3 regions of the Pseudomonas sp. NPDC087690 genome follow, and region 3 is predicted to be linked to each of the others. Evidence: riboswitches for the same ligand, from Rfam matches in the RefSeq annotation. Region 3 holds a riboswitch; each other region holds the start of a gene.
The links. A riboswitch is a leader RNA that binds a small molecule or an ion and turns the genes downstream of it on or off. The one in region 3 is predicted to bind cobalamin.
Positions count from the first base shown of each region.

Region 1: linked by a shared signal. The riboswitch ahead of cobO (cob(I)yrinic acid a,c-diamide adenosyltransferase) and the one ahead of ACIPIZ_RS06540 (ABC transporter substrate-binding protein) in region 3 are both predicted to bind cobalamin.
Region 2: linked by a shared signal. The riboswitch ahead of cobW (cobalamin biosynthesis protein CobW) and the one ahead of ACIPIZ_RS06540 (ABC transporter substrate-binding protein) in region 3 are both predicted to bind cobalamin.

Region 1 covers NZ_JBIUVX010000035.1:24,234-33,930, reverse strand. Annotated here, with positions in the region: gene ACIPIZ_RS23665 (AI-2E family transporter) at 1-66, shown strand, start outside; gene hda (DnaA regulatory inactivator Hda) at 272-976, shown strand; gene ACIPIZ_RS23655 (C40 family peptidase) at 1,191-1,808, shown strand; gene ACIPIZ_RS23650 (C40 family peptidase) at 2,029-2,565, shown strand; gene ACIPIZ_RS23645 (sorbosone dehydrogenase family protein) at 2,700-4,013, opposite strand; gene ACIPIZ_RS23640 (hypothetical protein) at 4,080-4,664, opposite strand; cobalamin riboswitch at 4,827-5,058, shown strand; gene cobO (cob(I)yrinic acid a,c-diamide adenosyltransferase) at 5,139-5,750, shown strand; gene ACIPIZ_RS23630 (cobyrinate a,c-diamide synthase) at 5,747-7,147, shown strand; gene bluB (5,6-dimethylbenzimidazole synthase) at 7,144-7,794, shown strand; gene cbiB (adenosylcobinamide-phosphate synthase CbiB) at 7,791-8,699, shown strand; gene cobD (threonine-phosphate decarboxylase CobD) at 8,692-9,684, shown strand; gene ACIPIZ_RS23610 (cobyric acid synthase) at 9,681-9,697, shown strand, end outside.
Region 2 covers NZ_JBIUVX010000001.1:582,139-591,835, reverse strand. Annotated here, with positions in the region: cobalamin riboswitch at 903-1,115, shown strand; gene cobW (cobalamin biosynthesis protein CobW) at 1,214-2,287, shown strand; gene cobN (cobaltochelatase subunit CobN) at 2,291-6,139, shown strand; gene ACIPIZ_RS02720 (ATP-binding protein) at 6,377-7,387, shown strand; gene ACIPIZ_RS02715 (VWA domain-containing protein) at 7,306-8,043, shown strand; gene ACIPIZ_RS02710 (transporter associated domain-containing protein) at 8,442-9,697, shown strand, end outside.
Region 3 covers NZ_JBIUVX010000002.1:521,924-531,620, reverse strand. Annotated here, with positions in the region: gene psrA (iron-containing alcohol dehydrogenase PsrA) at 1-628, shown strand, start outside; gene ACIPIZ_RS06565 (MFS transporter) at 760-2,055, shown strand; gene ACIPIZ_RS06560 (LysR substrate-binding domain-containing protein) at 2,066-2,935, shown strand; gene phnX (phosphonoacetaldehyde hydrolase) at 3,010-3,837, shown strand; gene ACIPIZ_RS06550 (hypothetical protein) at 3,903-4,181, opposite strand; gene ACIPIZ_RS06545 (Ppx/GppA family phosphatase) at 4,190-5,125, shown strand; cobalamin riboswitch at 5,168-5,362, shown strand; gene ACIPIZ_RS06540 (ABC transporter substrate-binding protein) at 5,506-6,519, shown strand; gene ACIPIZ_RS06535 (iron ABC transporter permease) at 6,528-7,532, shown strand; gene ACIPIZ_RS06530 (ABC transporter ATP-binding protein) at 7,529-8,293, shown strand; gene ACIPIZ_RS06525 (GNAT family N-acetyltransferase) at 8,232-8,783, opposite strand; gene metE (5-methyltetrahydropteroyltriglutamate--homocysteine S-methyltransferase) at 9,001-9,697, opposite strand, start outside.

The DNA.
Region 1 (9,697 bases), on a different contig from region 3:
CGCCACGTTCACGATTTGTACAAGGATTCCGACATTTATAGTGGTGTGGACGAGCCGGAGTTGTAATCGGGGCGGACAGCCCGGCGGAAGCCGGGTTGGCCCGTGTCCTGCAGGTGCGGGCGCCAAAGAAACTGTCATAAAACCAGTGTGTTAACGCAAACCTTTGATTTTGCTTGGACTCTGTCGCATTGTGCGCTCAGCTTCACGGGTATAAACTTCGCAAACTTTACACAGAGGCCACTAACGGTTCCTTGAGAACTGTTCAGTCAGCATGAAACCGATTCAGCTGCCCCTAGGTGTGCGTCTGCGTGACGACGCCACCTTCATCAACTACTACCCAGGCGCCAATGCCGCTGCACTCGGCTATGTCGAGCGCCTATGCGAAGCCGACGCCGGCTGGACCGAAAGCCTGATCTACCTGTGGGGCAAGCACGGCGTAGGGCGCACGCATCTGTTGCAGGCGGCTTGCTTGCGCTTCGAGCAGATGGGCGAGCCGGCGGTTTACCTGCCATTGGCCGAGTTGATGGATCGCGGTGTTGAAATCCTCGACAACCTTGAACAGTACGAACTGGTTTGCCTGGATGATTTGCAGGTGATTGCTGGCAAGGCTGACTGGGAAGAGGCGATGTTTCATCTGTTCAACCGTCTGCGTGACAGCGGTCGGCGCCTGCTGATTGCCGCTGCCACGTCGCCGCGTGAGCTGCCGGTCAAACTGGCTGACTTGAAATCCCGCCTGACCATGGCGCTGATTTTCCAGATGCGCCCACTCTCCGATGAAGACAAATTACGTGCCTTGCAACTGCGTGCATCGCGCCGCGGTCTGCACCTGACCGATGAAGTCGGGCATTTTATTTTGACCCGCGGCACTCGCAGCATGAGCGCGTTGTTCGACCTGCTTGAACAACTTGATCAGGCGTCTTTGCAGGCGCAGCGCAAGCTGACCATTCCCTTCCTCAAGGAAACGCTAGGCTGGTAACGGCGCGGCTTTCAGCGCATTTCGGCATATTTCAGGCGCCAGAAAATCCGCTTTCCTGCAGGTTGTGCAGGCCGCGTATCGACTCAAATGGGCTTAAGCGCTTAGATGTAAACGAGAAACCGGGAAGTCACAAAAAGATCGATTGAATTTGCAAATGAGGCTGATAGCGGGCATAGTCTCGGCTTCTTTACAACTATCAGCCACGGTCGTGCCCATGCTAAAGCGCTTCGCACCCCTCGTGCCTCTCGCACTCGTCACCCTGTTGTTCGGTTGCGCTGCTCATTCTCCAGTTCAAGAGCAGTCTCAACAGGTTAAAAATTCCGCCACGGCCCAGTCTTCCGTTATTTATCAGGAAGAGCTGGACACCGAAAAAGAACTCAACGAATTCAACGGCAGCAAGCCTTATCAGCTTCCTGTTCTGGCCGACAGCATCCTCGAACGCGGCATGTCCCTGATCGGTACCCGTTACCGTTTCGGCGGTACCTCTGAAGCCGGTTTCGACTGCAGCGGTTTCATCGGTTATCTGTTCCGCGAAGAAGCCGGCATGAACCTGCCACGCTCGACTCGCGAAATGATCAACGTGGATGCGCCGCTGGTCTCGCGTAGCAACCTCGAGCCGGGCGACCTGCTGTTCTTCGCCACCAACGGTCGTCGCGGTCGTGTCAGTCACGCCGGTATCTATCTGGGCGACAATCAGTTCATTCATTCCAGCAGTCGTCGTAGCGGCGGTGTTCGCATCGACAGCCTGGGTGACAGCTACTGGAGCAAGACCTTCATCGAAGCCAAGCGTGCACTCGCCATGGCCCCGACCGTGGTCACCGCTCGCAAGTAATTCCCTCGATGTCGCTGCATTCGCGGCGACAATCAGGCTCCCGGCAACGGAGTAGACCTATACTTTACAAGGTGAAGTTAAAGTCTTACTTGAAGTTTGTCGTATAGCCGCTAGAATCCTGAAACTAGTTTGATGGCAAACCGCCTGCGTGCTCCGCAGGCGGTTTTGTTTTCTGTCCATCCGGCAGAGAAAGCCGCAGCCAGATCAGGATGTTCTGCTTATGACCATGTCGGCCCGCCTCGCATTGATGTTCTTCGCAGCGCTGCTCAGCGCTTGCGCCAGCCGTACTCCGCCGCCTGCGCCGGTGGTTCGCGCGCCGGTCGTGTTCGGCCCTTCCCAGGCTTTCTCGCCGGCTGCTGAGGACGTGCTGTTTCGCGCGCTCGGGTTGGTGGGCACGCCTTATCGCTGGGGCGGCAACACGCCGGATTCAGGGTTTGATTGCAGCGGGCTGATCGGTTTTGTCTACCGTGATGCGGCGGGCATCTCTTTGCCGCGTTCGACGCGTGAGCTGATCGTCATGCAGGCGCCGAATGTCGGCAAGGAAGGCTTGCAGACTGGCGATCTGATCTTCTTCGCTACCAATGGCGGCTCGCAGGTCAGTCATGCGGGGATCTACGTCGGAGAAGGGCGCTTTGTGCATGCGCCGGCCACGGGCGGCACGGTGAAGCTGGACAGCCTGTCGAAGGCGTATTGGCAGAAGGCGTATCTGAGCGCCAAGCGGGTGTTGCAGCCGGAGCATCTGGCGCATAACCCGTAATCCAGCCACACACACAATCCCCTGTAGGAGTGAGCCTGCTCGCGATGACGGTGCCACATTCAACATCAATGTTGAATTGATCGACCGCCATCGCGAGCAGGCTCACTCCTACAGTTGCTTGTGCATGGCGAAAATTATTTGCTGGCCGACACTCGCCACACCTTGTTGCCGACATCATCCGCCACCAGCAGACCACCCTGCTGATCAATCACCACACCCACCGGTCGACCCAAAGCATTCTCGTCCTTGTCGAGGAAACCGGTCAGCACATCCACCGGTTTGCCGCTCGGCTTGCCGCCGGTAAACGGCACGAAGATCACTTTGTAGCCACTGTGCGGTTTGCGATTCCATGAGCCGTGCTGGCCGATAAAGGCGCCTTCCTTGAACTGCGCCGGCAAGGTGTTGCCTTCGGCGAACGTCAGACCGAGAGAAGCGGTATGCGGGCCGACGGCATAATCCGGAGCGATGGCCTTGGCCACCAGGTCGAGATTTTGCGGCTCGACGCGCACATCGACGTGCTGCCCGTAATAACTGAACGGCCAGCCATAAAAACCACCGTCCTTTACCGAAGTGATGTAGTCCGGTACCAGGTCGCTACCGATCTCGTCACGCTCGTTGACCGCCGTCCACAACGCACCGCTGGCAGGCTCCCACGCCAGGCCGTTCGGGTTGCGAATACCGGAAGCAAAGATCCGGTGATTGCCGGTTGCCCGATCCACTTCCCAAATCGCTGCACGACCTTCTTCTTTATCCAGACCGTTTTCGCCGACGTTGCTGTTCGAGCCGACTGTCACGTACAGCTTGCTGCCGTCCTTGCTGGCGATGACGTTTTTGGTCCAGTGGTGATTCAACGTACCACCGGGCAGATCGACGACCTTGATCGGTTGCGTCTTGATCTCGGTCGCACCGGGTTCGTAATGGAAGCGCAACAGACGATCGGTGTCGGCGACGTACAAGTCATTGCCGACCAGCGTCATGCCGAAAGGCGAGTTGAGGTTTTGCAGAAACACCGTGCGGGTTTCGGCCACGCCATCGTGGTCGGCATCTCGCAGCAAGGTGATGCGGTTCGGGCTCGGCACGCCGGCGCCAGCCTTGCCCATCACGGTCTTCATGACCCAGCCCCTGATACCTTTGCTGTCGTCGGGTTTTGGTGGAGCATTGGTTTCCGCCACCAGTACATCACCATTGGGCAGCACATAGAGCCAGCGCGGGTGGTCGAGACCTTCTGCGAAGGCCGCGACTTGCGTACCCGCCGCTGCCGTCGGTTTGGCACCTTCGGGCCAGCCGATCGCCGGGGCGATGTTCACCGTCGGGATCAGGGTCTTGTTCGGTTCGGGCAGCTTCGGTGACGGGCCGGTGCCATCGGAGACTTGCAGGCTGGAGCTCTCACCGCAGGCGGCGAGCCCTCCGGCGAAAGCGATGACGAAAACGAGCTGGGGCTTGCGCATTGCTGATCTTCCCTATGAATGCATTCCTAATCATAGAGGAGGGCGCAAGCCCGATGGTTCAACTGCTCAGCCGCGGGCTTCCTTGAACAGCACGGCGATGCCCGGATGATAGTTGCCAGCCTCGCTGCGCAACTTGCGGTAGGCGTAGGGGAAATACCAGGCGACCGCGCAGGTGTGCTCCTTTTGCAGGTCGTCGACCATGTCTTGCAGCTCTTCGGGGCTGGCGCTGTGTTGGGCTTTTTGCGGCGCGACAAACAGGCAGCCAAGTTTGAGGTCGCTGGCAAAGCTGATGCGTTTCGCATCGCTGGTGATGTCGAGGAGAGCTTGGGTCAGGTTGAGATTATTCACCCGGGGCCAGCGCTGCGTGGCCTGGATGTAAGCGCGGTCATCGGCGCCGGCGAGGAACAGGTCGGCGCGGGCATTGCGCTCGCCTTCTTCATTCTGTTTGCGCGTGGCAGTGTCGTTGAGAGTGACCAATTCGGCCATCCAGGCTGCTGCGGTCAGCAAGCCGAGATTGGCTTTCTCGTCGTGCCAGTAAGGCGTGTCGCTGTCGCCGCGTACGGCGTTGTAACGGTCGATACAGTCAAACCAGCGTTCAAGCACCGGGCGCATGAATTCCAGGCGCGGGTTGCTGATGATCATGCCTTGCATCGTCATCATCCTTATTGTTGTGGTGGCTTTTTCGAGAAAAGCATGGCTCTTTGATATCATTTGTATCAGTGTGGCACAAGATTGGCGCCAGATAATTGATCGACGGCAGTTATTCGCCCGCTGGCCCCCTCTTTAATTGACGCTCCACCCCCAACCCTCTAACCTTCGCGGCTTGTTTCAGGTGCTCTGTGACTGCGGTTGACAGAGTGAAACAGGGAAGCCGGTGAGGGTTGTCTTCAAGCGAAGAACGATCACGATCCCGGCGCTGCCCCCGCAACGGTAAATGAGTAAAAGCTGCGCCTTGAGCCACTGCTTCGAAACAAGCGGGAAGGCGCGCAGCCAGGCCAAGCGCCGCTCATGAGCCCGGAGACCGGCCTGATCCATCCAGCGGCATCACGGTGGGCGATGCCAGGCTTTTTGCCGTCTATTCTTGTGCCTGCCCGCCGTTATCCAGCCCCAACGGAGAGCTCCCCCATGACTGATTCCCCCGAGCGCGACGAACGCCATCTGGCGCGTATGCAGCGCAAAAAAGCCGTGATCGACGAACGCATCGCCAACTCGCCCGACGAGTGCGGCCTGGTGCTGGTGCTGACCGGCAACGGCAAAGGCAAAAGCAGCTCGGCGTTCGGCATGCTCGCCCGCGCCATGGGCCACGGCATGCAGTGCGGCGTGGTGCAGTTCATCAAGGGCCGCAACAGCACCGGTGAAGAATTGTTCTTCCGCCGCTTCCCCGAGCAAGTGCGCTTCCACGTGATGGGCGAAGGTTTCACTTGGGAAACCCAGGACCGCCAACGTGACATCGCTGCCGCCGAAGCCGCCTGGGCCGTCTCCCGCGAGCTGCTGCGCGATCCGTCGATCGGCCTGGTGGTGCTCGACGAGTTGAACATCGCCCTCAAGCACGGCTACCTCGATCTCGATCAGGTGCTCAGCGATCTGCAGGCACGTCCGCCGATGCAGCATGTGATCGTCACCGGTCGCGCGGCCAAGCCGGAAATGATCGAAATGGGCGACACGGTCACCGAAATGGGCATGCTCAAACATGCCTTCCAGGCCGGCATCAAAGCGCAGAAAGGCGTCGAACTTTGAATCAGCCACGTCACTGCCCGGCGGTGCTCATTGCCGCGCCGGCCTCCGGTCAGGGCAAGACCACCGTCACCGCTGCGCTCGCCCGTTTGCATCGCAATCAGGGGCGCAAAGTGCGCGTGTTCAAATGCGGCCCGGACTTTCTTGACCCGATGATTCTCGAGCGCGCCAGCGGTGCGCCGGTGTATCAACTGGACATGTGGATGGTCGGCGAGCAGGAAAGTCGTCGTCTGTTGTGGGAAGCCGCTGCCGAGGCGGATCTGATTCTGATCGAAGGCGTGATGGGCCTGTTCGACGGCACGCCGTCGAGTGCCGATCTGGCGCGGCACTTCGGTGTACCGGTGCTCGGGGTGATCGACGGCACGGCGATGGCGCAGACCTTTGGTGCGTTGGCGCTAGGTTTGGCGAAGTATCAGCCGGATCTGCCGTTTGCCGGTGTGTTGGCCAATCGTGTCGGAACCTTGCGCCATGCGCAATTGCTCGAAGGCAGCCTCACCGAAGGTCTGCGTTGGTACGGTGCGTTGTCGCGCGAGACTGGCATCGAATTGCCGAGTCGTCACCTCGGTCTGGTTCAGGCCAGCGAGTTGAATGACCTTGATGTGCGTCTCGACGCCGCTGCCGACGCACTGGCCAGTAGTTGCGAGGTAGCGCTGCCACCGGCCGTAGAATTTGCCGCACCGGATGTTATCGCTGTCGAGCCGCTGCTGAAGGATGTGCGCATTGCCGTTGCGCGTGATGAGGCGTTTGCCTTCACCTACGGCGCGAGTCTGGATCTGCTGCGCGCGATGGGTGCTCAGTTGAGCTTCTTCTCACCGATTCGCGATACGCAATTGCCTGAGGCAGACAGTCTGTATCTGCCCGGCGGTTACCCGGAATTGCACCATGTTGCGTTGTCGCAGAACACCGCGATGCTTGAGGCGATTCGCGCGCATCATGCAGCGGGTAAGCCGTTGCTCGCTGAGTGTGGCGGCATGTTGTATCTGCTCGACTCTTTGACGGACGTTGAAGGCACTCGCACCGAATTGGTCGGACTGCTCAAGGGCGACGCGGTGATGCAAAAGCGTCTGGCGGCACTGGCGCTGCAAGCGGTGGATCTGCCGGAAGGTTCGTTGCGCGGGCACACTTATCATCATTCGTTGACGACTACCGAACTGACGCCGATTGCGCGTGGCTTGAGTCCGAATGGTGGGCGTGGTGCTGAGGCGGTTTATCGGGAAGGGCGGATGACGGCTTCTTATGTGCACTTCTATTTTCCGTCGAATCCTGTGGCTATCGCAGCATTGTTTGCACCGTCCCTTGAGGACGCTATCGCGAGCAGGCTCGCTCCTGCAGTGGGCGATGTCGTGCCTGACGAAATGCAATCCCCTGTGGGAGCGAGCCTGCTCGCGAAAGGGCCATGACCGACAACGCATTCTCCGAAGCCGAGCGCCAAGCCGTCTATAAAGCCATCGCCGAACGCCGCGACATGCGCCACTTCACCGGTGGCAGCGTCGAACCGGAGTTGTTGCGCCGACTTCTGGAAGCCGCCCACCAGGCCCCAAGCGTTGGCCTGATGCAGCCCTGGCGCTTCATCCGCATCAGCGACAGTAGCCTGCGCGGCGAGATCCAGAATCTTGTGGAAGAGGAACGCATCCGCACCGCCGAAGCCCTCGGCGAGCGCAGTGACGAGTTCATGAAACTCAAGGTCGAAGGCATCAGTGACTGCGCCGAAGTGCTGGTTGCGGCGCTGATGGATGATCGCGAAAAGCACATCTTCGGGCGCCGCACGCTGCCGGAAATGGACATGGCCTCGCTGTCCTGCGCGATCCAGAATCTGTGGCTGGCCTCGCGTGCCGAAGGCTTGGGCATGGGCTGGGTCTCGCTGTTCGAGCCGCAGGCGTTGGCGGATTTGCTGAAGTTGCCCGAAGGTGCCAAGCCTCTGGCCGTTTTATGTCTGGGCCCGGTCAAGGAATTCTATCCGGCGCCGATGCTGGTACTCGAAGGGTGGGCGCAGGCGCGTCCGCTCAATGAGTTGCTGTTTGAGAATTATTGGGGAGTGAGTCAATGAGTGTGGCGTTGTTGAGTGTCGCCGCGGTCGCGCTGGATGCGCTGCTGGGTGAACCGAAACGCTGGCATCCGCTGGTGGCGTTCGGCAATTTTGCCGGGCGCATCGAGCAACGTTTCAACGCCGGTGGGCGGGGCTGGCGCAGCCATGGCGTCACCGCGTGGGTGATCGCGGTGGTGCCGCTGACCTTGCTCGCCACGGCGTTTTCCTGGGCGCCGTATGTGGGTTGGGTCGTCGAGATTCTGGCGTTGTATTGCGCCCTCGGCATGCGCAGCCTCGGCGAGCATGTCGCGCCGGTAGCCGCAGCCTTGCGCGCGGATGATCTGGATGAGGCGCGCAAGCGAGTCGGCTATCTGGTCAGTCGTCAGACCGATGAACTCGACAGCACTGCTGTCGCTCGCGCTGCCACTGAGTCAGTGTTGGAAAACGGCAGTGACGCGGTGTTTGCCGCGCTGTTCTGGTTTGTCGTCGCCGGAGCCCCGGGCGTGGTGCTCTATCGCTTGAGCAACACGCTCGATGCGATGTGGGGCTATCGCAACGAACGCTTCGAGCGTTTCGGTTGGGCAGCGGCAAAAATCGACGACGTGTTGAACTACATTCCTGCGCGTCTGGTGGCGTTGACCTACGCGCTATTGGGCAAAACCCGACTCGCGCTTAAGTGCTGGCGCACACAGGCACCGAAGTGGGATAGCCCTAACGCAGGTCCCGTGATGGCGGCTGGCGCTGGTGCGCTGGGCGTGGAATTGGGTGGGCCGGCGATTTATCACGGTGAACTGCATGAGCGTCCGCAACTCGGCGAAGGGCAACCGGCCGATGCCGACTCCATCGACCGTGGCTGGCAATTGGTCCAGCGCGGCGTATGGTTATGGCTGCTGATTCTTTGCGTTGGGGCTGAATTCTATGCTTGAGCACGGTGGCCGGCTGCGCAAGGCGGCGCACGATTACGGCATCGCCGAGGCGGACTGGCTCGACCTGTCCAGCGGTCTTGCGCCGTGGCCGTTCCCGATCCCGGACATCCCGCTGCGCGCCTGGGCGCGCCTGCCGGAAACCGATGACGGTCTGGAGCAGGCGGCGTGCGATTACTACGGTGCCACGCAAGTGCTGCCGGTGGCCGGTTCGCAGATGGCCATTCAGTTGCTGCCGCGTTTGCGTCGCGCTGGCAAGGTTGGCGTTTTATCGCCGTGCTATGCCGAGCATGCCGAGGCCTGGCGCCGCAGTGGCTACATCGTGCGCGAAGTGCTGGAGCAGGAAGTCGAGTTCTTTCTCGATAACCTCGACGTGCTGGTCGTGGTCAATCCGAACAATCCGACCGGCCTGAGCCTGACACCGGCACGGCTGCTCGACTGGCATGCGCGACTGGCGCAGCGCGGTGGCTGGCTGGTGGTCGATGAAGCGTTCATGGACAACACGCCGCACCTGAGCCTGGCGGCTCACGCGCATCAGGTCGGGCTGATTGTGCTGCGTTCATTCGGCAAGTTTTTTGGCCTCGCCGGTGTGCGTTTGGGGTTTGTCCTGGCCGAGCGCAAGTTGCTCAGGTTGCTCGCCGAACAGGTCGGGCCATGGGTGGTGAGCGGGCCGACACGGGTGCTCGGGCAAGCGTGTCTGCAAGACACTGAAGGCCACACACGCCAGCGGATTCGCAGCGAAGAAGCGAGCGAGCGGCTGGCCGCACTGCTTGAACGCTACGGCTTCAAACCGCAGGGCGGCTGCGCGTTGTTTCAGTGGCTGGTCACTGATAAGGCGCCAGCGCTGCACGAATTCATGGCCCGACGCGGCATTCTCCTGCGCATCTTCACGCACAACAGCAGCCTGCGCTTCGGCTTGCCGGCTGATGCGGCTGAAGAGGCGCGTCTGGAACAGGCTTTAATCGCTTTCACCAAGGACAACCCATGACCACCCTGATGGT
Region 2 (9,697 bases), on a different contig from region 3:
TTTTGGTCAATTTTTGGGTGTATATCCGTTGCTGCGGGTGTTGCTGATTAGGGTTCCGCCCTTACGGCGGGTCACTTTTTCCAGACGCCCGGAATGCCGGCCCAGAAAAAAGTAACCAAAAAGGCTTGCTCCTACGTGCGGCCCGCTCGCTGGGGCTCGGGGTCCCTTCGCTCCGGGATCGATCCGGGCGCAGCGCCTACGGTTTGCTTCGCTGCACCTCCTCTCGCTGTGTTTGGCTGCGCCAAACGGTTGCTGCGCTCCCACGCCCGGATCAATCCCTCCACTCAGCCTTCCGACGTCGCCTTACAGATCAAGAGCTGCAGCCGAGCTAACGCTCATCCTGTTGAGTGGTAAAGAGCACAGCGTGGTCGGCTTTGGTTTTGTGGTGGATTCGCCCCTCACCCCAGCCCTCTCCCGAGGGAGAGGGAGCCGATTTTTGGGCTTTTCAAAATGCGCGTTCGACGCGGTATCGCACGTCGGCGTACCTCGCCCAAACAACTCGATCAGTCCCCTCTCCCTCCGGGAGAGGGCTAGGGTGAGGGGCTCGTGATCTGGCTTTGGCTCTTGATCTGGCTTTTGATCTGGCTTTTTTGCCCCTTCGGCAGGCCGAGCGGAGGTGTTCATCCGGGGGTAGGCGCGCAGCGCCGTGCGGCGCAGCCGCATTCATCGAGAGGAGGTGCAGCGAAGCAAACCGTAGGCGATGCCCCCGGATGGACACCGTAGCGAGGGAACACTGAGCCTCAGCGAAGTGCCGTACGCCGGGGCAAAGCCTTTTGGTTCCTTTTTGGCGTTTGAAAAAGGGACTCGCTGTAAGAGCGAAACCGCCAGCGGCAGCACCCACAGCAACGGATACGCCCCAAAAACCAAAACTCAACGCCCATTGACCCACCCTTAGACGATGCGTAGCCTTGCGCTTTCGAGGTTCTTCGGCCGCTGCCGAAGCTAAGAAGGGAACGCGGTCAATGCCGCGGCTGCCCCCGCAACTGTGAACGGCGATGTTCGCTGCCACGCCACTGCCAGCTCAACCGATGAGCCCGCGGGAAGGCGCAGCAAACGCCAGGCCCTGCGCCTGAACGCCGTCAGCCAGGAGACCTGCCTCGTCACAGATTCTCACTACAACCGGGCGGGGTGATCCGGTGGCGAACTCTCCAGGCATGCGCGTGCGTTGCCGGTTCTCGTCCCGTATGCCCGCCGCTTGCCAAAGGGCATACCGATGAAAACACTGGCCAAACTCCCCGTCACTATCGTCACCGGCTTTCTCGGCTCGGGCAAAACCACGCTGCTGCGCCATATGCTCGACAACGCCCAGGGCCGTCGCATCGCGGTGATCGTCAACGAGTTCGGCGAGTTGGGCATCGACGGTGAAATCCTCAAGCAATGCACCATCGGTTGCACCGAAGAAGAAGCCACCGGTCGCGTTTACGAACTGGCCAACGGCTGCCTGTGCTGCACCGTTCAGGAAGAATTCTTCCCGGTGATGCGCGAACTGGTCGCACGTCGCGGCGATCTCGACCACATCCTCATCGAAACCTCGGGCCTGGCCTTGCCGAAACCGCTGGTGCAAGCCTTTCAGTGGCCGGAAATCCGCAGCGCCTGCACCGTTGACGCGGTGATCACCGTGGTCGACAGTCCGGCCGTAGCCGCTGGAACCTTCGCAGCATTCCCGGATCAGGTCGATGCCCAGCGCAAACTCGACCCGAACCTGGATCACGAGTCGCCGCTGCACGAACTGTTTGCCGACCAATTGGCCAGCGCCGATCTGGTGATTCTCAACAAGGCCGACCAGACCAGCCCGGAAGACCTCGCTCGCGTGCGCGCTGAAGTCGCCGAAGAGCTGCCACCGGCGGTGAAAATCATCGAAGCCAGCAACGGTCGTCTGCCGCTGGACGTGCTCATCGGCCTTGGCGCCGGTTCCGAAGAGCACATCGACAGCCGCCACAGCCATCACGATCACCACCACGGTGAAGGCGATGACGATCACGATGACCACGATCACGACGCCTTCGATTCGATCTCCATCGAACTGCCGCAAGCCGATGAAAGCCTGCTGCTCGACGCCCTGACGCAACTGGTGGTCAAGCACGGCATCCTCCGTGTCAAAGGTTTCGCCGCCATTCCAAACAAGCCAATGCGTTTGCTGATCCAGGGCGTTGGCACGCGTTTCGACAAACATTTCGACCGCCAGTGGGGCGCTGATGAAGCGCGCGTCACGCGCCTGGTTTTGATCGGTCAGCAACTCGACGCCGCGCAACTCGAAGCGCAATTGCGCGCCGCGCTCAGCGTTTAAATCATGCACCTGCTCAGGACTCAGCCCGGCGGATTCGTCTCGGATGACAACATTGCCGACCTAGGCCAAACCCCCGCCGAGCTGGTGATCCTGTGCAGCGGCGACTCAAGCCTGGCGCTGCTCGCCGAAGCCGCGCAGCAGTTGCCGGAAGATTACCCGAGCCTGCGTCTGGCCAACCCGATGCAGGTGCAGAATCACGCTTCGGTCGATCTGTACGTCGACGAAGTGCTGCGGCATGCCAAGGTGATCCTGATTTCGCTGCACGGCGGCATTGCCTATTGGCGTTATGGCGTCGAGCGTTTGGTTGAACTGAGCGATCGTGGCGTGCAGGTGATTCTGGTGCCGGGCGATGATCGGCCCGATCCGGAACTCAGCGACCTGAGCACCGTCAACGCCGAAGATCGCGACCGGCTCTGGCAGTTTTTGCGTCAGGGCGGCATGGGCAATGCGCTGGATTTCTTCCGTTGCATGGCCAGCCGTTGGCTCGGCCGCGATTACGTCTGGGAAGAACCGCAAACCCTGCCGCGCACGGCGATTTACCACCCGACTAAAAACACCGCTGCATTGAGTGACTGGCAAGCCGAATGGCTGCCTGAGCAACCGGTTGCGGCAGTGTTGTTTTACCGCTCGCATCTGCAAGCGGCGAACACCGCGTTCATCGATGTTTTCTGCCAGCGCTTGCAGGCAGCGGGGCTTAATCCGCTGCCGATTGCGGTGGCCAGTTTGAAAGAACCCGGCTGCCTGGCGGTGGTCGAGGATTGGCTGGATGAAGTCGAGGCGGGGGTGATCCTCAACACCACCGGTTTCGCCCAGTCCAGCCCCGAAGCGCCGCATCTGCGGCCGTTTCGCCGCAACATTCCGGTTATTCAGGCGATCTGCGCGCAGGACAACGAGCCCGGCTGGCGCGACAGCGAGCAGGGTCTGGGCCCGCGCGATCTGGCCATGCACATTGCCTTGCCGGAACTCGACGGGCGCATCATCAGCCGGCCGATCAGCTTCAAGGATCTGGCCTGGCGCAGCGAGCGCAGTCAGTCCGATGTGGTCTGCTATCGCGCGCAGCCTGAGCGCATGGATTTTGTCGCTGAACTGGCGCGGCGCTGGATCGATCTGGCGCGGGTGCCGAATGGCGAAAAACGCATCGCGTTGATTCTCGCCAACTACCCGACCCGCGATGGGCGCATCGGTAACGGCGTCGGTCTCGACACGCCGGCGGCAGCGCTGAACATCCTGCGAGCATTGCAAGCCGAGGGCTATCCGATCACGGCAGAGTTGCCGGACAGTGGCACTGAGTTGATCCAGCGATTGCTCGGTGGCGTCAGCAACGATCTCGACACAATGGACCTGCGCCCGTGCCAGCAAAGTCTGGCGATGGACGCTTATTTGGCCATGTTCAATGCGCTGCCCGAAGCCAATCGCACTGCCGTGATTGAGCGTTGGGGATCGCCGCAAAACGATCCGATGTGCCGCGACGGGCGGATGATGGTCGCCGGTCTGCGCTTCGGTCTGACCTTCGTCGGCATTCAACCGGCGCGTGGTTATCAGGTCGATCCGAGCGCGGTCTATCACGATCCGGATCTGGTGCCGCCACACGGCTATCTGGCGTTCTATTTCTGGTTGCGCAACACCTACGGCGCGCACGGCGTTATTCACGTCGGCAAGCACGGCAATCTCGAGTGGTTGCCGGGCAAAGGCGTCGGCCTCTCGGAGAATTGCTGGCCGGATGCACTGCTCGGGCCGCTGCCGAATATCTATCCGTTCATCGTCAACGACCCGGGCGAGGGCGCTCAGGCCAAACGACGCACGCAAGCGGTGATCATCGATCACTTGATGCCGCCGCTGACCCGCGCCGAAACCTACGGGCCGTTGCGCAATCTGGAGCTGTTGGCCGACGAATATTACGAGGCGCAACTGCTCGATCCGCGCCGTGCCCGTGAGTTGCAGCGCGACATCCTGCAACTGGTGCGCGACACGCAGATTGATCGTGAACTGCAACTGGATGCGGGCCTGGACAGCGACGCCGATGCGGCGATCTGGCTGCCGCGTCTGGACACGTATTTGTGTGATCTGAAGGAATCGCAGATTCGCGATGGTCTGCACATTTTTGGCGAGTCACCGACGGGGCGACTGCGCATTGATACGTTGTTGGCCTTGCTGCGGATTCCGCGAGGGGACGGAAAAGGCGCGCAATCGAGCCTGCTGCGGGCATTGGCCAAGGCGTTTGAACTGGGTTTCGATCCGCTCGACTGCGCGTTGGCCGAGCCATGGACCGGCCCGTGCCCCGAAGCGCTGCAAGCGCAAAGCAACGAATCCTGGCGCACCGCCGGCGACACCCGCGAACGCCTCGAACTGTTCGCCACTCAACTGATCTCCCAGACACTGCAATCCCCTTGTAGGAGTGAGCCTGCTCGCGATAGCGGAGTGTCAGTCGCTGAAGATTTACCTGATCCACCGCTATCGCGAGCAGGCTCACTCCTACAGGGACCGCGTTGGGCGGAGGTCAGTGCAATCATTCAGAATCTGCGCGACGTCGTCGCCCCACGCCTGGACGCCTGCGGCCCGGCTGAAATGCGCGGTCTGCTCGACGCCCTCGGCGGTCGTTTTGTCCCCGCCGGCCCCAGCGGCGCACCGAGTCGTGGCCGCCTCGACGTCCTGCCCACCGGGCGCAACTTCTACTCGGTCGACGTGCGCAACCTGCCGACTACGACGGCGTGGCGCATCGGTTTCCAGTCGGCCACGCTGATTCTCGAACGGCACTTGCAGGATCACGGCGATCACCTGCGTCAACTCGGGCTGTCTGTCTGGGGGACGGCGACCATGCGCACCGGCGGCGACGACATCGCCCAGGCCATGGCCCTGATGGGCGTACGTCCGGTATGGGCGACAGGCAGTCAGCGCGTCGATGACTTCGAGATTTTGCCGCTGAGTCTGCTCGACCGTCCGCGTGTCGATGTGACCTTGCGTGTCTCGGGATTCTTCCGCGACGCCTTCGCCAACCTGATTCGCCTGTTCGATGCCGCCGTGCAAGCCGTGGCAGCGCTGGACGAGCCGGATGATCTCAATCCACTCGCCGCCAAAGTACGCGCCGAACGCGAGGCGCTGCTGCAATCGGGTCTCGATGAAGACACCGCGCGGCGTCAGGCCGGATGGCGAATCTTCGGCGCCAAACCCTGCGCTTACGGGGCCGGCGTGCAGGGCGCGATCGACGGGCGCCTGTGGCAAACCCGCGAGGATCTCGCCGAGGTCTATCTGAACTGGGGCGCTTACGCCTATGGCGGTTCGGATGAAGGCACGGCTGCCCGCGAGCAATTCGTCCAGCGCCTGAGCCAAGTGCAAGCGGTGCTGCAGAATCAGGATAACCGCGAGCACGACTTGCTCGATTCCAACGACTATTACCAGTTCCAGGGCGGCATGCTGGCTGCCGTCGAAAGCCTGCGCGGCGAAGCAGCGGCCAGTTATCACGGTGATCACAGCCAGCCGGATCTGCCGAAGATTCGCACCTTGAAAGAAGAGCTGAACCGCGTGATCCGCTCGCGGGCAGCCAATCCGAAATGGATCGATGGCGTCAAACGCCACGGCTATAAAGGCGCGTTCGAAATGGCGGCGACGGTCGATAACCTGTTTGCGTTTGATGCGACCACGCAGTTGATCGACGATCATCAATACGCGCTGCTCGCCGATGCTTATCTGCTGGATCCGGCGACTCGGGAGTTTGTTCGCGAACACAATCCCCATGCCCTGCGCGATATGACCGAACGGATGCTGGAAGCACAGCAGCGCGGGATGTGGCAGGAACCGGGGGCTTATAAAGAGGCGCTGGAGAATCTGCTGTTGGATATTGAGGAAGATATGTAGCGTCCTCAGGAAAGTCACCCCCTCACCCCAGCCCTCTCCCCCAAGGGGGCGAGGGGAAAAGGGAGCCGATTTGTGTGCTGTTCAGAATCGAAGTCAACTCGATAACTCAGGTCGGCGTACCTTGAAAGAACACCTCGGTCAGTTCCCTTTCCCTCTGGGAGAGGGCTAGGGTGAGGGCCACCCCGACTGACACACCACCACCCAAGAACACCCACGACCACGACAGAGAAAACCCAAATGACCGACACCCCGCATTTCCCGCTCTCCGCCGTGGTCGGCGCCAATGACCTGAAACTTGCTCTGTGCCTCACCGCCATCGACCCGAAAATCGGCGGTGTGCTGATCGAAGGCCCGCGCGGCATGGCCAAATCCACGTTGGCCCGAGGCCTGGCCGATCTGCTTGCCAGCGGCCAGTTCGTCACCTTGCCGTTGGGCGCCACCGAAGAGCGCCTGGTCGGCACGCTGGACCTCGATGCCGCACTGAGCGAAGGTCGCGCGCAGTTTTCTCCCGGTGTGCTGGCCAAGGCGGACGGCGGCGTGCTCTACGTCGACGAGGTCAATCTGCTGGCCGATCACTTGGTCGATCTGCTGCTCGACGTCGCCGCCAGCGGCACCAACCTGATCGAGCGTGACGGTATTTCCCATCGGCACTCGGCGAAGTTCGTCCTCATCGGCACGATGAACCCGGAAGAAGGCGAATTGCGCCCGCAATTGCTCGACCGCTTCGGTCTGAACGTTGCCCTCAGCGGCCACACCGCGCCCATCGAACGGGGCCAGATCATCCGGCGTCGACTCGATTTCGACAGTGATCCGCAAGGCTTCTGTGGGCAATGGCAAGGCGAACAACAAGCTTTGCGCACTCGTTGTGAACACGCTCGCGCGGCCTTGACCAACATTGCGCTGGACGATACTGCGTTGGCACAGATCACCGAACGTTGTTTTGCTGCCGGGGTGGATGGCCTGCGCGCTGATCTGGTTTGGCTGCGTGCGGCCCGTGCCCACGCGGCATGGCGCGGGGCAGCGGAGATTGGCGAAGAAGACATCGACGCCGTGGCCGAGTTTGCCCTGCGCCATCGTCGTCGTGAGCAACCGCCAACGGCTCCGCAACAGTCTGCACAGTCGCCGGCCGAGACTCAGGCCACAAAGCCGAGCGAAGGGCAGGGCGAGTGGGGCGACATGCCTGCGCCCGCCTTAGCCACTGGCGCCCGCCGCGAAGTGCCGAGCTGGCCGCTACCAAAAAAGCCGTAAGCATTCGCCCCCGATCCGCAGCGGGGGCGAATGCCAAACCCCGGGCCGGACAACTGGACGGTGGACGTCAGGGCAAACGCCATGCGGCCCGCAGCGGTACGGTGAACTGGCCGGGCACCTTGCTCAATGGGCGTCCTCGAGTGCGTGAAGATCTGCTGTTCCAATTGCGCACGCGTTCGCCCCATGAACTGTGGCTGGTGATCGTCGATGCGTCGGCTTCGACTCGTCGTCATCATGCCTTGAGGGACGCCAAGGGCTTGCTCGCGCAGTTGTTCGATGACGCCTATCGACAGCGTGCGCGGTTGGCATTGTTGACCGCCAGTGGCACCACGCCGAAATGGCAGGTGCAGGGTTTGAAAGCGTCCAGCGGACTGCTCGTCTGGCTTGATCAGTTAGGCGCGGGTGGCGGCACACCGTTGCTGGCGGCGCTGGCGCAGGCACAGCAATGGTTGACGGTTCGGCGCAAGCGCTTTCCTGCCGAACAACAGCGATTGCTGGTGGTCACCGATGGGCGCTTGAAGGATCTCGGTGCGATGTCGGCAGTAGCCTGTCCGGGGCTGTTGATCGACATTGAGCGCGGGCCGATTCGACTAGGGCGGGCCAAGGAACTGGCGGCGGCGCTCGAGGCGGATTATCGGCATATCGACGAACTTTGAAGGTTGCGGTGTCTGAGCGGGCCTCTTCGCGGGCAAGCCCGCTCCCACAGGGTTCGATGTCAAACCAAGCATCACATTCACATCTGAGACTTCTGTGAGAGCGAGCCTGCTCGCGAAGCTTTTCAGCTTGATACAGATTTTGAAATGATTTGCCGCTGTAGGAAATGTTCCCAAAGCCTGTACGCTCCAAGGCCATTTTTCATTCAGGATTTGCATGAACACCCTCTTGGAACCTCCCAGTTGTAGTTCCCCCACGCGCCATTGCGCGGTCTTGACGCACTCGCAGCATCCGGTTTTCCGACACCCGACTATCGTTGTTAACGCGGCTCTTGAGCCTTCGCGTTGCGCTTTGCCGTGTCCGGCAGCCTGAATTCACTGAAGAGAGATCGAGACGTTTTATGGAATGGTTAGCGGATCCCACGGCCTGGTTAGGCCTGTTGACATTGATCGTGCTGGAACTGGTGCTGGGTATCGACAACCTGGTGTTCATCGCAATCCTTGCGGACAAACTGCCACCGCATCAACGTGACCGCGCGCGGATCATCGGCCTGTCGTTGGCACTGATTATGCGTCTGGGCCTGTTGGCGAGCATTTCCTGGCTGGTCACCCTCACGCAGCCGTTGTTCGAAGTCTTCGACAAGAGCTTCTCCGGCCGTGACTTGATCATGCTGTTCGGTGGTGTGTTCCTGTTGTTCAAAGCAACGATGGAATTGCACGAACGCTTGGAGGGTCACATTGGCGAACGGTCGACGAATACCGCGTATGCCTTGTTCTGGCCGATCGTCGCGCAGATCGTGGTGCTCGATGCAGTGTTCTCTCTCGACGCGGTGATTACCGCCGTGGGCATGGTCGATGAGCTCGCGGTGATGATGATCGCGGTGATCATTTCCATTGGCCTGATGATCGTTGCCAGCAAACCGTTGACGCGCTTCGTCAACGCCCACCCGACGGTGATCATGCTGTGTCTGGGCTTCTTGATGATGATCGGTTTTGCCCTGACCGCTGAAGGTTTGGGCTTCCACATCCCGAAAGGTTATCTGTACGCGGCCATCGGTTTCTCGATCCTGATCGAGGTGTTCAACCAGATTGCCCGCGCCCGACGCAAGCGTTCGATGCAGGGCCTGCGCCCGATGCGCGAGCGCACGGCCCACGCGGTCATGCGCTTGCTCGGTGGGCGCAAGTTGGCGGTGGAAGAGGTTGGCGAGGAGATTTCCGACCTGCTGGATGATGGCGAGGCACCGACTGCCGAGCTGTTTGATCGCCGCGAACGAGTGATGATCAGTGGCGTGCTGCAACTGGCGGAGCGCCCGATCCGCGCCCTGATGACCGTGCGCGCCGATGTCGACAGCATCGATCTGGCTGATGACGCGGAGGCGATTCGTACGAAGTTGATGCATTCGTCCTACTCGCGCCTGCCGTTGATTCGTGACGGTGCGGTGGATGAACCCTTGGGTTTCGTGCACAAGAAAGAATTGCTCAAGGAATACTTGGCCGGTAATGAACCGAATCTGGAGCATTTGGCCCGCAAGACCGTCAATCTGCTCGACAGCTACTCGATTCTGAACGCGCTGGAGCAAATGCGCGGTGCGTCGACGCACATCGCCTTCGTGGTCAATGAATTCGGTGATTTTGTCGGTGTGTTGACCATGACCGA
Region 3 (9,697 bases):
CGCCAGCCAGAAGAAATACTCGCTGCACCTGGATTGCACCTGGCCGCGCGTGGCGATTATTGATCCGCAATTGATGCTCACCGTGCCGGCCAGCGTCACCGTGTCCACCGGTCTCGATGCGTTGTCCCACGCGCTGGAAGCGATCTGGAACGTCAACGCCAACCCGGTCTCCGACACTTTCGCCATTTCTGCGATTGAGGACATTCTCGAATGCCTGCCCCGTTTGCACAAAGACCTGTCGAGCCAAGAGTTGCGCACGCGCATGGCACTGGCCGCACTCAAGGCCGGGCTGGCGTTTTCCAACACCAAAACCGCGCTGGCGCATTCGATTTCCTATGAGATGACCTTGCGCCACGGCTTGCCCCACGGCATCGCCTGCTCTTTCACCCTGCCGTTGGTGCTCGGCTTGGCTTGGGGTCATGACGCAACACGTGACCGCGTCCTGCAACGGGTATTCGGCGAAGATCTGCTCACTGCGCAACAGCAATTGCGCGAGTTCCTGCACAGCCTCGGGGTGAAGACCGAGTTTGCCGATTACGGCGTCTCGGCCAAGGACGCCGAAGACATCATCCACCTCGCGATGCAGGGCGCGCGCGGCAAGAACTTCATCGGTTCACAAGCCGCCTGACCTCGCCCGCAACCTGAACGACCCAAGCACAGCCGGCGGCGTACAACGCCGCGGTGATTTCCTGCCGCACCAAAAAAGAGTGCACCCGCCGACGACAAACGGCGGGAACCCACAACAATAAGGAAAAGATCATGAATCGTGCCGAAACAATGCCTGGTCTCGCCGTCCGTTCTGCCTCGTTCCGGGTCGCCCAGTGGCGCATGCTGCTGGCGGCGATGTTCTGTTACCTGTTTTTCTACACCGGTCGGCAGACCTTCGGTTTTGCCATTCCGGGGATTCAGGCCGAGTTCGGTTTGAGCAAGGAAACCCTCGGCTGGGCCTCTGCGGCGATGCTCTGGGCCTACGCGATTGGTCAGGCAATCAACGGCAACCTCGCCGACAAGTTCGGTGGCCGGCGCATCATGACCCTCGGCGCAGTGCTGTCCTGCGCGGCGAACTGGGTGACCAGTTTTGCCGGCGGTTTCACCAGTTTGATCCTGCCGTGGGGCGTCAACGGCTACTTTCAGGCCTTGGGCTGGGCGCCGGGCGGTCGGTTGATTGCGAATTGGTGGGCGGCGGGCGAGCGCGGCAAGGTCTATGGTTTCTACACTTTCGCCGCCGGTTGCGCGTCGATTCTGTCGTACGTCACCTCCATCGTCGTGCTCGAAGTGCTGCAACTGGAATGGCGCTGGATCTTCCGTTTGCCGGTGCTGCTGATGCTCGCCGGCGGGATCATTTTCTATCTGGTTGCCCGCGAACGGCCGCAGGATCTGGGCTTCGAACCGGTAGGTGATACTGGCGTGGCCAACGCCGACGACAAACATCAGGAAGCCGCGCATGGCGAAGTCGAGTCCTCGGCTCAACGCTATAAAGCCGTGCTGAAAAATCCCCGGCTGCTGATCGCCGCGCTGTCACTGGGCTTTCAAAACGCGGCGCGCTACGGCTTGATCGTTTGGGTACCGGTGCACTTTCTCGGCGCTGACTGGAAAAGCGGTGACGGCATGATCGATCCGAAATGGATCACCGTCGCCCTCCCCGTCGGCATGGCAGTCGGTGCACTGAGCAACGGCTGGGTGTCGGACAAGTTGTTCGGCTCCAAGCGGTATCTGGCGATCATGCTCTACATGTTCCTCGGCGCCGCGACCAGCCTGTGGATGTGGAGCCTGCCGCCGCACAGCGTGATCGGCCTGGTGGCGTTGTTCCTTTGTGGCTTCTTCGTTTATGGCCCGGCGTCGAGTTTCTGGGCACTGTGCCCGGATCTGGTCGGTGCCAAACGCGCCGGTACGGCGACCGGGATCATGAATTTTTCGTCCTACCTGTTCGCCGGATTGGCCGAGCCACTGATCGGGCGTCTGCTTGACACCACGGCAAACACGTCTCTCATCTTCATAGTGGTCACCAGCGCCTGCCTGTGCAGCGCGGCAGTGGCCTTGTTCATTCGACGCTGACGGGGCTTGCATGTACCAGTATCACAAGTGGTTGCGTTCGTTCCATGCGGTGGCCAAGACCGGCAGTTTTACCCTTGCTGCCGAGTTTCTCAGCGTCGGTCAGCCGACCGTCAGCGAGCAGGTCAACGCGCTGGAAAACACCTTCTCGGTCGAGCTGTTCCATCGGCGTGGACGCTACATCGAGATGAGTGCAGCCGGACACAAGCTCTACGCCATCACCCAAGGCCTGTTCGGTCAGGAGGATGAGGCCGTGCAGCTGTTGCAGAGTTTCAAGCAGCGCAAGACCGGCATGTTGCGCCTCGGCGCAGTGTCGCCGCCGATTGCGATGAACCTGACGTATGAGCTGATGCAGCGCCACCCGGATATCGAACTGGAAACCTCGTTTTCTTCGGAAAAGGACACCCTGGCGCGGCTGTTCAACTTCGACATCGACGTGGCGATTCTGGCGCTTTCGGAATTCGATGAGCGCTTCCATACGCGGCTGTATCACCGTTATCCGATCATCGCTGTGGTGCGCGATGACCATCCGTGGGCCAGTCAGGCGCAGGTACACATCAACGAAATCAGCCGCGAAAAATGGGTGATGCGCGAGCAAAGTGCGCGCACCCGCCAACTGGTGGAAGAAAGCTGCAAGCGCCTCGACATCGAGCTCAATTGCGTCATGCAACTCAACAGCCGCGAAGCCATCGTGCACGCCATCGTCAAGGGCATCGGCATCGGGTTTGTCTCGGCCGTCGAGTACGCCGAAACACCCGGCACCACCCCGATCACCTTTGTCGGCCACCCGTTCTTTATCGAATACCACCTGTGCTGCCTCGGTATCCGCAGGAACCGGCCAGTAATTGCCGAACTGTTTGATGCGAATCCACCGCTGACCTGATCAGCACTGACCCTTGAACCGCCTACCTCATCACCGAGGGACGGTCCACGCTTACCTGAAAACGGAGATTGACCATGCAGTACCAACAACCGACTCACCTGCAAGCCGCGATCCTCGACTGGGCCGGCACCGTTGTCGATTTCGGCTCGTTTGCACCGACGCAGATATTCGTCGAGGCCTTTGCCGAGTTCGGCGTCGCCGTGTCGCTGGAAGAAGCGCGCGGGCCGATGGGCATGGGCAAGTGGGATCACATCCGCACCCTGTGCAACCTGCCGCAGATTGCCGAGCGTTATCGTGCGGCGTTCGACCGCTTGCCGAGCGATGACGATGTGACGGCGATCTACGAGCGCTTCATGCCGTTGCAAATCGAGAAAATCGCCCTGCATTCGGCGTTGATCCCGGGCGCACTCGAAGCCATTGCGGCGTTGCGCAACAAAGGTTTGAAAATCGGCTCGTGCTCCGGTTATCCGGCGGTGGTGATGGCCAAGGTCGTCGAACTGGCGCGGGAAAATGGCTACGTCGCTGATCATGTCGTCGCCACCGATGAGGTGCCGAATGGCCGGCCATATCCGGCGCAGGCATTGGCTAACGTGATTGCCTTGGGCATCGATGACGTGGCAGCTTGCGTCAAGGTCGACGACACCTGGCCGGGGATTCTCGAAGGGCGCGCCGCCGGTATGTGGACGGTGGCGTTGACCTGTTCCGGCAACGCACTGGGCCTGACCTATGAGCAATACAAGGCGTTGCCGTCGGATCGACTGGCAGAGGAACGTGCGCGGATCGGCAAGATGTTCGCGCCTTCACGTCCGCACTACCTGATCGAAACCATCGCCGAACTGCCTGAGGTCATCGACGACATCAACGCACGCCTGGCGCGCGGCGAAACCCCGCAAGCCTGCTGACGCATCCCCCTTACCCCTGATCGTTCCCACGCTCCGCGTGGGAATGCAGCCCGTGACGCTCCGCGTCACTGGACGCGGAGCGTCCCTAGAGGCATTACCACGCGGAGCGTGGGAACGATCAGTTCGCGGCATTGCCAAATCGCGGGCAAAAAAAAGCTGCCAAAACCGGCAGCAAAAACTTTAAGAACACGCGATGTATTGGCCTCAGCATAGACGCCGGATAATGACAGTGTCATGACAGCCGAAAATTCATTCAACCGCCCCTGCCCCGTCATCAGGATGTCATCAAGATCACGGCAGAATCCTCGCAAACCGTCTTGAGCCTCGCGACGGATGCTCTGCAAGGATTCCCATGAAAGACGACGCCTCGCTGTTTGCCGCCATCGACCTGGGTTCGAATGCCTTTCGCCTGATGATCGGCCAATCGGTGCGCTGTCGAAAGGGCTTGCAGATTCAGGAAGTGAAAACCTTGCGCGAACCGGTGCGTCTGGCCGAGGGTTTTGACGGCGGCGTGCTGGATGCGTTGGCACTGGATCGTGGCTGGCAGGCGTTGGCGCGGTTCGGTAAAAAACTGCGCGGTTTCGAGGCCGGCCGGGTTCGTGCGGTGGCGACCAGCGCCGTACGCGAGGCCGATAACGCGCAACTGTTTCTGGCCAGTGCCGAACGGCATCTGGGCTTTCCCATCGATGTCATTTGCGGCCATGAAGAGGCGCGGCTGGTCTATGCCGGCGTGACTCACGCCTTGCCGAGCGCCGCAGACATGCGCCTGGTGGTCGACATCGGTGGCGGCTCCACCGAGCTGATCCTCGGCCAGGGTTCACAGCCGTTGCTCACCGAAAGCATCGCCATCGGCAGCGGCACGCTGAGCACGCGGTTCTTTCGCGGCGGTGATCTGTCCGCCGGCGCGCTACAGGAAGCCGAACGCTTCGCCATCCTGCAGTTTGAAAGAGTTGCACGACGCTACCGTGCTCAGGGCTGGCAGCAGACCATCGGTTCCTCCGGCACCGCACGCATGCTCGCCAAAGTGCTCAAGGCCAATCGTCTCAACGACTTCGGTCAGGACGGCATCACCTACGGCGGGCTGCTGCGCCTGTCGCTGCTTTTGCTGAAAGTGAACAACGTGCACCAGCTCAAGCTCGCCGGCCTGCAACCCCATCGCCAAAGCATTCTGCCTGGTGGGCTGGTGTTGATGCTGGCGGCCTTCAAAGTGTTCGGCATTGCGCAGATGGTGCCCTCCGAACCGGGCCTGCGTTTAGGCGTGCTGCACGGTTTGATGAGCCAACACTAATCCTCGCCACGGCAGATTCGTCTCCCCTTCAGCGGCTCGATCGACTACCATGCCGCCGCCGGTTCCCGAACGGGAATAATAGGGAATCCGAGGTGCTTGCTCAGCACTGATCGGAACTGCCCCCGCAACTGTAGGTGCCGAGCCTGCTCCACGACTGCCACTGGGTGAATCCCGGGAAGGCCGGAGCCAGGCGATGACGCATCAGTCAGGAGACCTGCCGGCACAGTGACTACTAACCGGCGGGGTGTCCGGGAAGGACATCGTGCCGTGCGCGTCTTTGTTTGATGACCGGCCTTGCGCTGTTTTCCTGACCGCGTTCGATGGTGTGTTTCCAGACCGTACTCTCCCGCTCCCCGTACGGTTCCCTCGGAGACTGCCCCATGCTGCTGCCCCGCATCGCCACCCTCATCACCGGCCTGACCCTTGGCGCCTTGGCGCAGGCGGCCCCGACGGTGTATCCGCTGACGGTCGAGAACTGCGGCAGCACCCTGACCTTCCAACACGCACCGACGCGCACCGTGACCATCGGCCAGGCCGGCACGGAAATGCTCTACGCCATGGGCCTGGGCGACAAAGTCGTCGGCACCTCGCTGTGGTTCAACAATGTGCTGGCCAAGTACAAGCCGCAGGACGACAAGATCGAGCGTCTGGCCGATAACGAACCGAGTTTTGAAGCGGTCATCGGCAAGCGCCCGGAACTGGTCGCCGTGGAGCTGGAATGGATGGTCGGCCCGCAAGGCGCGGTCGGCACCCGCGAGCAGTTTCATGAATTGAAGATTCCGACGTACCTGCTGCCCTCCGATTGCGAAGCCAAGGACAACCTCGTTGGCGCCGACGGCACGCGGCTGGCACCGTTTCGCATCGATACGATTTACAAAAGCGTGAGCCAACTGGCGCAAATCTTTGATGTGCAGGATCGCGGGCAGCAGCTCAATGATCAGCTCAAGGCCAGCCTCGCCAAATCCATCGCCACCGCCCAGGGCAAACAGCTCAAGGACGCCAGCGCACTGGTCTGGTTCTCCAGCGCCGAAATGGACATCGAGCCGTTTGTGGCCGGGCACAAAGGCATTCCCGATTTCATGCTCAGCACCCTCGGCGTGCGCAACGTGGTGGAGTCCGATGAAGAGTGGCCAACGGTTGGCTGGGAAACCATCGCCAAGGCCAACCCGACCTTCCTGGTCATCGCGCGCATGGATCGTCGACGCTTTCCCGCCGACGACTATGAAAAGAAACTTGCCTTCCTGCGCAGCGACCCGGTGACGCGCAACATGGACGCGGTGAAACACAACCGCATCATCATTCTCGACGCCATGGCCATGCAGGCCAGCCTGCGCATGTTCGACGGCATCGAGCAACTGGCCACGGCCATCAACGGCTATGACCTGTCGCAATGAGTGCCAGCCTGATCCGCACGCTGCTGGCCCTGGCGACACTGTTGATGGCAGTGGTCGCTGGCGTGGCCATCGGTGAAACCTCGATTGAACCGGGCGTGGTCGTGCAAGTGCTGGCGAACAAATTGTGGGGCGCCGGGTACGCGCTGGATCCTATCGACGAAGGCATCGTCTGGAACTATCGCCTGACCCGCGCACTGGTCGCGGCCGCATGCGGTGCCGGACTGGCGACGTGCGGGGTGATTTTGCAGTCGCTGTTGCGCAACCCGCTGGCCGATCCCTATCTGCTGGGGATTTCTGCCGGCGCTTCGACCGGTGCGGTGATGGTGGCGTTACTCGGTGTTGGCGCCGGTATCATCTCCTTGTCAGTCGGTGCCTTCGCCGGTGCAGTCACGGCGTTCGTGCTGGTAATTGTGCTGGCGCGGGTCAGCGGCTCGGCCAGTGGCACCGGGCAGATCATTCTCGCAGGGATCGCCGGCTCGCAGCTGTTCAATGCGCTGACGGCGTTTCTGATTACCCGCTCGGCCAGTTCCGAACAGGCGCGCGGCATCATGTTCTGGCTGCTGGGTAATCTTGGCGGGGTGCGCTGGCCATCGGTGTGGCTGGCAGTGCCGGTGGCCGTGGCGGGATTGGTCGTGTGTCTGTGGCATCGGCGGGCGCTGGATGCGTTTACCTTTGGCGCCGATTCCGCTGCGTCCCTGGGAATACCGGTGCGGCGCGTACAGATTTTGCTGATTGGTTGTGCGGCGCTGGTGACGGCGGTGATGGTGTCGATTGTCGGTTCGATCGGTTTTGTCGGGTTGGTAATTCCCCACGCCGCGCGGCTGTTGCTCGGCACCGGGCATGCTCGGCTGTTGCCGGCCAGTGCGTTGGGTGGCGCGGTGTTTCTGATTGCCGCTGACGTGTTGTCACGCACCTTGATCAAGGGTCAGGTGATTCCCGTCGGGGTGATTACCGCACTGGTCGGGGCGCCGGTGTTTGCCCTGATTCTGGTGGGTCGGAGATCGGCGCGATGAGCAGTGTTCTGAGTTGCGCCGGGTTGACCTTCAAGGTACGCGGCGCCGAGTTGCTCAACGGTGTCAGCCTTGAGGTTCAGCGCGGCGAAACCCTGGGCATCGTCGGACCGAATGGCTCGGGCAAATCCACCCTGTTGAAGTTGCTGGCCGGGCTACGTGAACCGAGCGCTGGCGAGGTCCTGCTCGAAGGTCAGCGCCTGGGCATAATGGCCCGGCGCAGCATTGCGCAAAAGCTTGCGGTGGTCGAACAACAGGCCGACACCGATGACGGCATCCGCGTCTTCGATGCGGTGGCGCTGGGACGCACCCCTTGGTTGTCGGCGCTGCAACCGTGGTCGCAGGTGGACGACGCCATCGTTGAGCAGGCGTTGACTGACGTTGACGCGATGCACCTGCGCACCCGTCTCTGGCGCAGTCTGTCCGGCGGCGAGCGACAACGGGTACACATCGCTCGGGCACTGGCGCAGCGACCGCAAATCCTGTTGCTGGACGAGCCGGCCAACCACCTCGACATTCAGCATCAACTGACCATTCTCAACGTGGTGCAAGCGTTGCCGGTGACCACGCTGATCGCTCTGCACGATCTTAATCAGGCGTTGAAATGCGATCGTCTGGCGGTGCTGGAGCGCGGGCGACTGGTGGCGTTGGGCGAACCCTTGACGGTGCTGACACCGCAGCGCTTACAGGAGACGTTCGGGGTCAGGGCGCACTATTTGACGGACCCGTTTGATGGGGCGCAGATTCTTCGATTCCACTCATGACGGCGTGCATGTGCGTGGTCTGCCAGACCGGGTCAGCGTCGACGTCAATAATCTCGAAACCCTGCCGTTGCCAAAACGCGATGGCCCCCGGCAGAAACGGATGGGTGTGCAGGTAGATCACCTCAACTCCGTCGGCGAGTGCCAGTTCCTTGAGTGATCGATACAGCGCGCCGGCCAGCCCTGAGCGGCGCTGCGATGGCAAGACAAACAGACGGACGATTTCCACCACTTTAACGTCCGGATAGAGCAAGTGCGGGAAGCGCCGGTCATAGGCGAGATAGCCGATGGAGGCAACGATCTGCCCTTCGTGGCGAGCGATCAGAAAGCGCCCTGCCCCACGCAGATAAACCTCGGCAAAACGCGCCAGATCATCAGGCATGCCGGTCGCGCTGAGCTTGGGGAAAAGCTCGGCACGGGCCTTTAGTACAAAATCAAGAACTTCAGGAATGTCGGCGTCGGAAACAGCCTGGATAACGGGTTGATCACTCATGTAGCGGCAAACACCTGGACTGCGGCTGGGCACAGTAGCAACAGCCTCCCGGCGATGCCATGAGAATTCCCGTTTCTGAGAATACATACACACCCCCTGTAGGAGTGAGCCTGCTCGCGATAGCGGTGTGTCAGTCACCGATGATTTGACTGACACACCGCTATCGCGAGCAGGCTCACTCCTACAAGGGGTTGTGTGCATTCAGGTGATTCAGGTGTTACGCCAGCTCTTTGCGCAGCTGGCGGGCGGCGGTGACCATGTGCACCAGCGCCGCTTCGGTCTCCGGCCAGCCACGGGTTTTCAAACCGCAATCCGGGTTGACCCACAGCCGCTCGGCAGGAATGCGCTTGGCGGCCTTGCGCAACAGGTTGGCCATTTCCGAAGCGTCCGGAATGCGTGGTGAGTGGATGTCATAGACGCCCGGGCCAATTTCGTTCGGGTAAGCGAAAGCTTCGAAGGCATCCAGCAGTTCCATGTCCGAACGCGAGGTTTCGATGGTGATCACGTCGGCATCCATCGCCGCAATCGATTCGATCACATCGTTGAATTCGCTGTAGCACATGTGCGTATGGATCTGGGTTTCGTCACGCACACCAGAGGCGCACAGACGGAACACTTCGGTCGCCCAGTCCAGATAATGCTGCCACTGCGCCTGACGCAACGGCAGGCCTTCACGGAATGCTGCTTCGTCGATCTGCACGATCTTGATGCCGGCGGCTTCCAGATCGATCACTTCGTCACGGATTGCCAGCGCCAGTTGCCGAGCCTGTACCTCACGGCTGACGTCTTCACGCGGGAACGACCACATCAGCATGGTCACCGGGCCGGTCAGCATGCCTTTCATGACCTTGTCAGTCAGGCCCTGGGCGTAGCGGATCCACTCGACCGTCATGGCTTTCGGACGACTGAGGTCG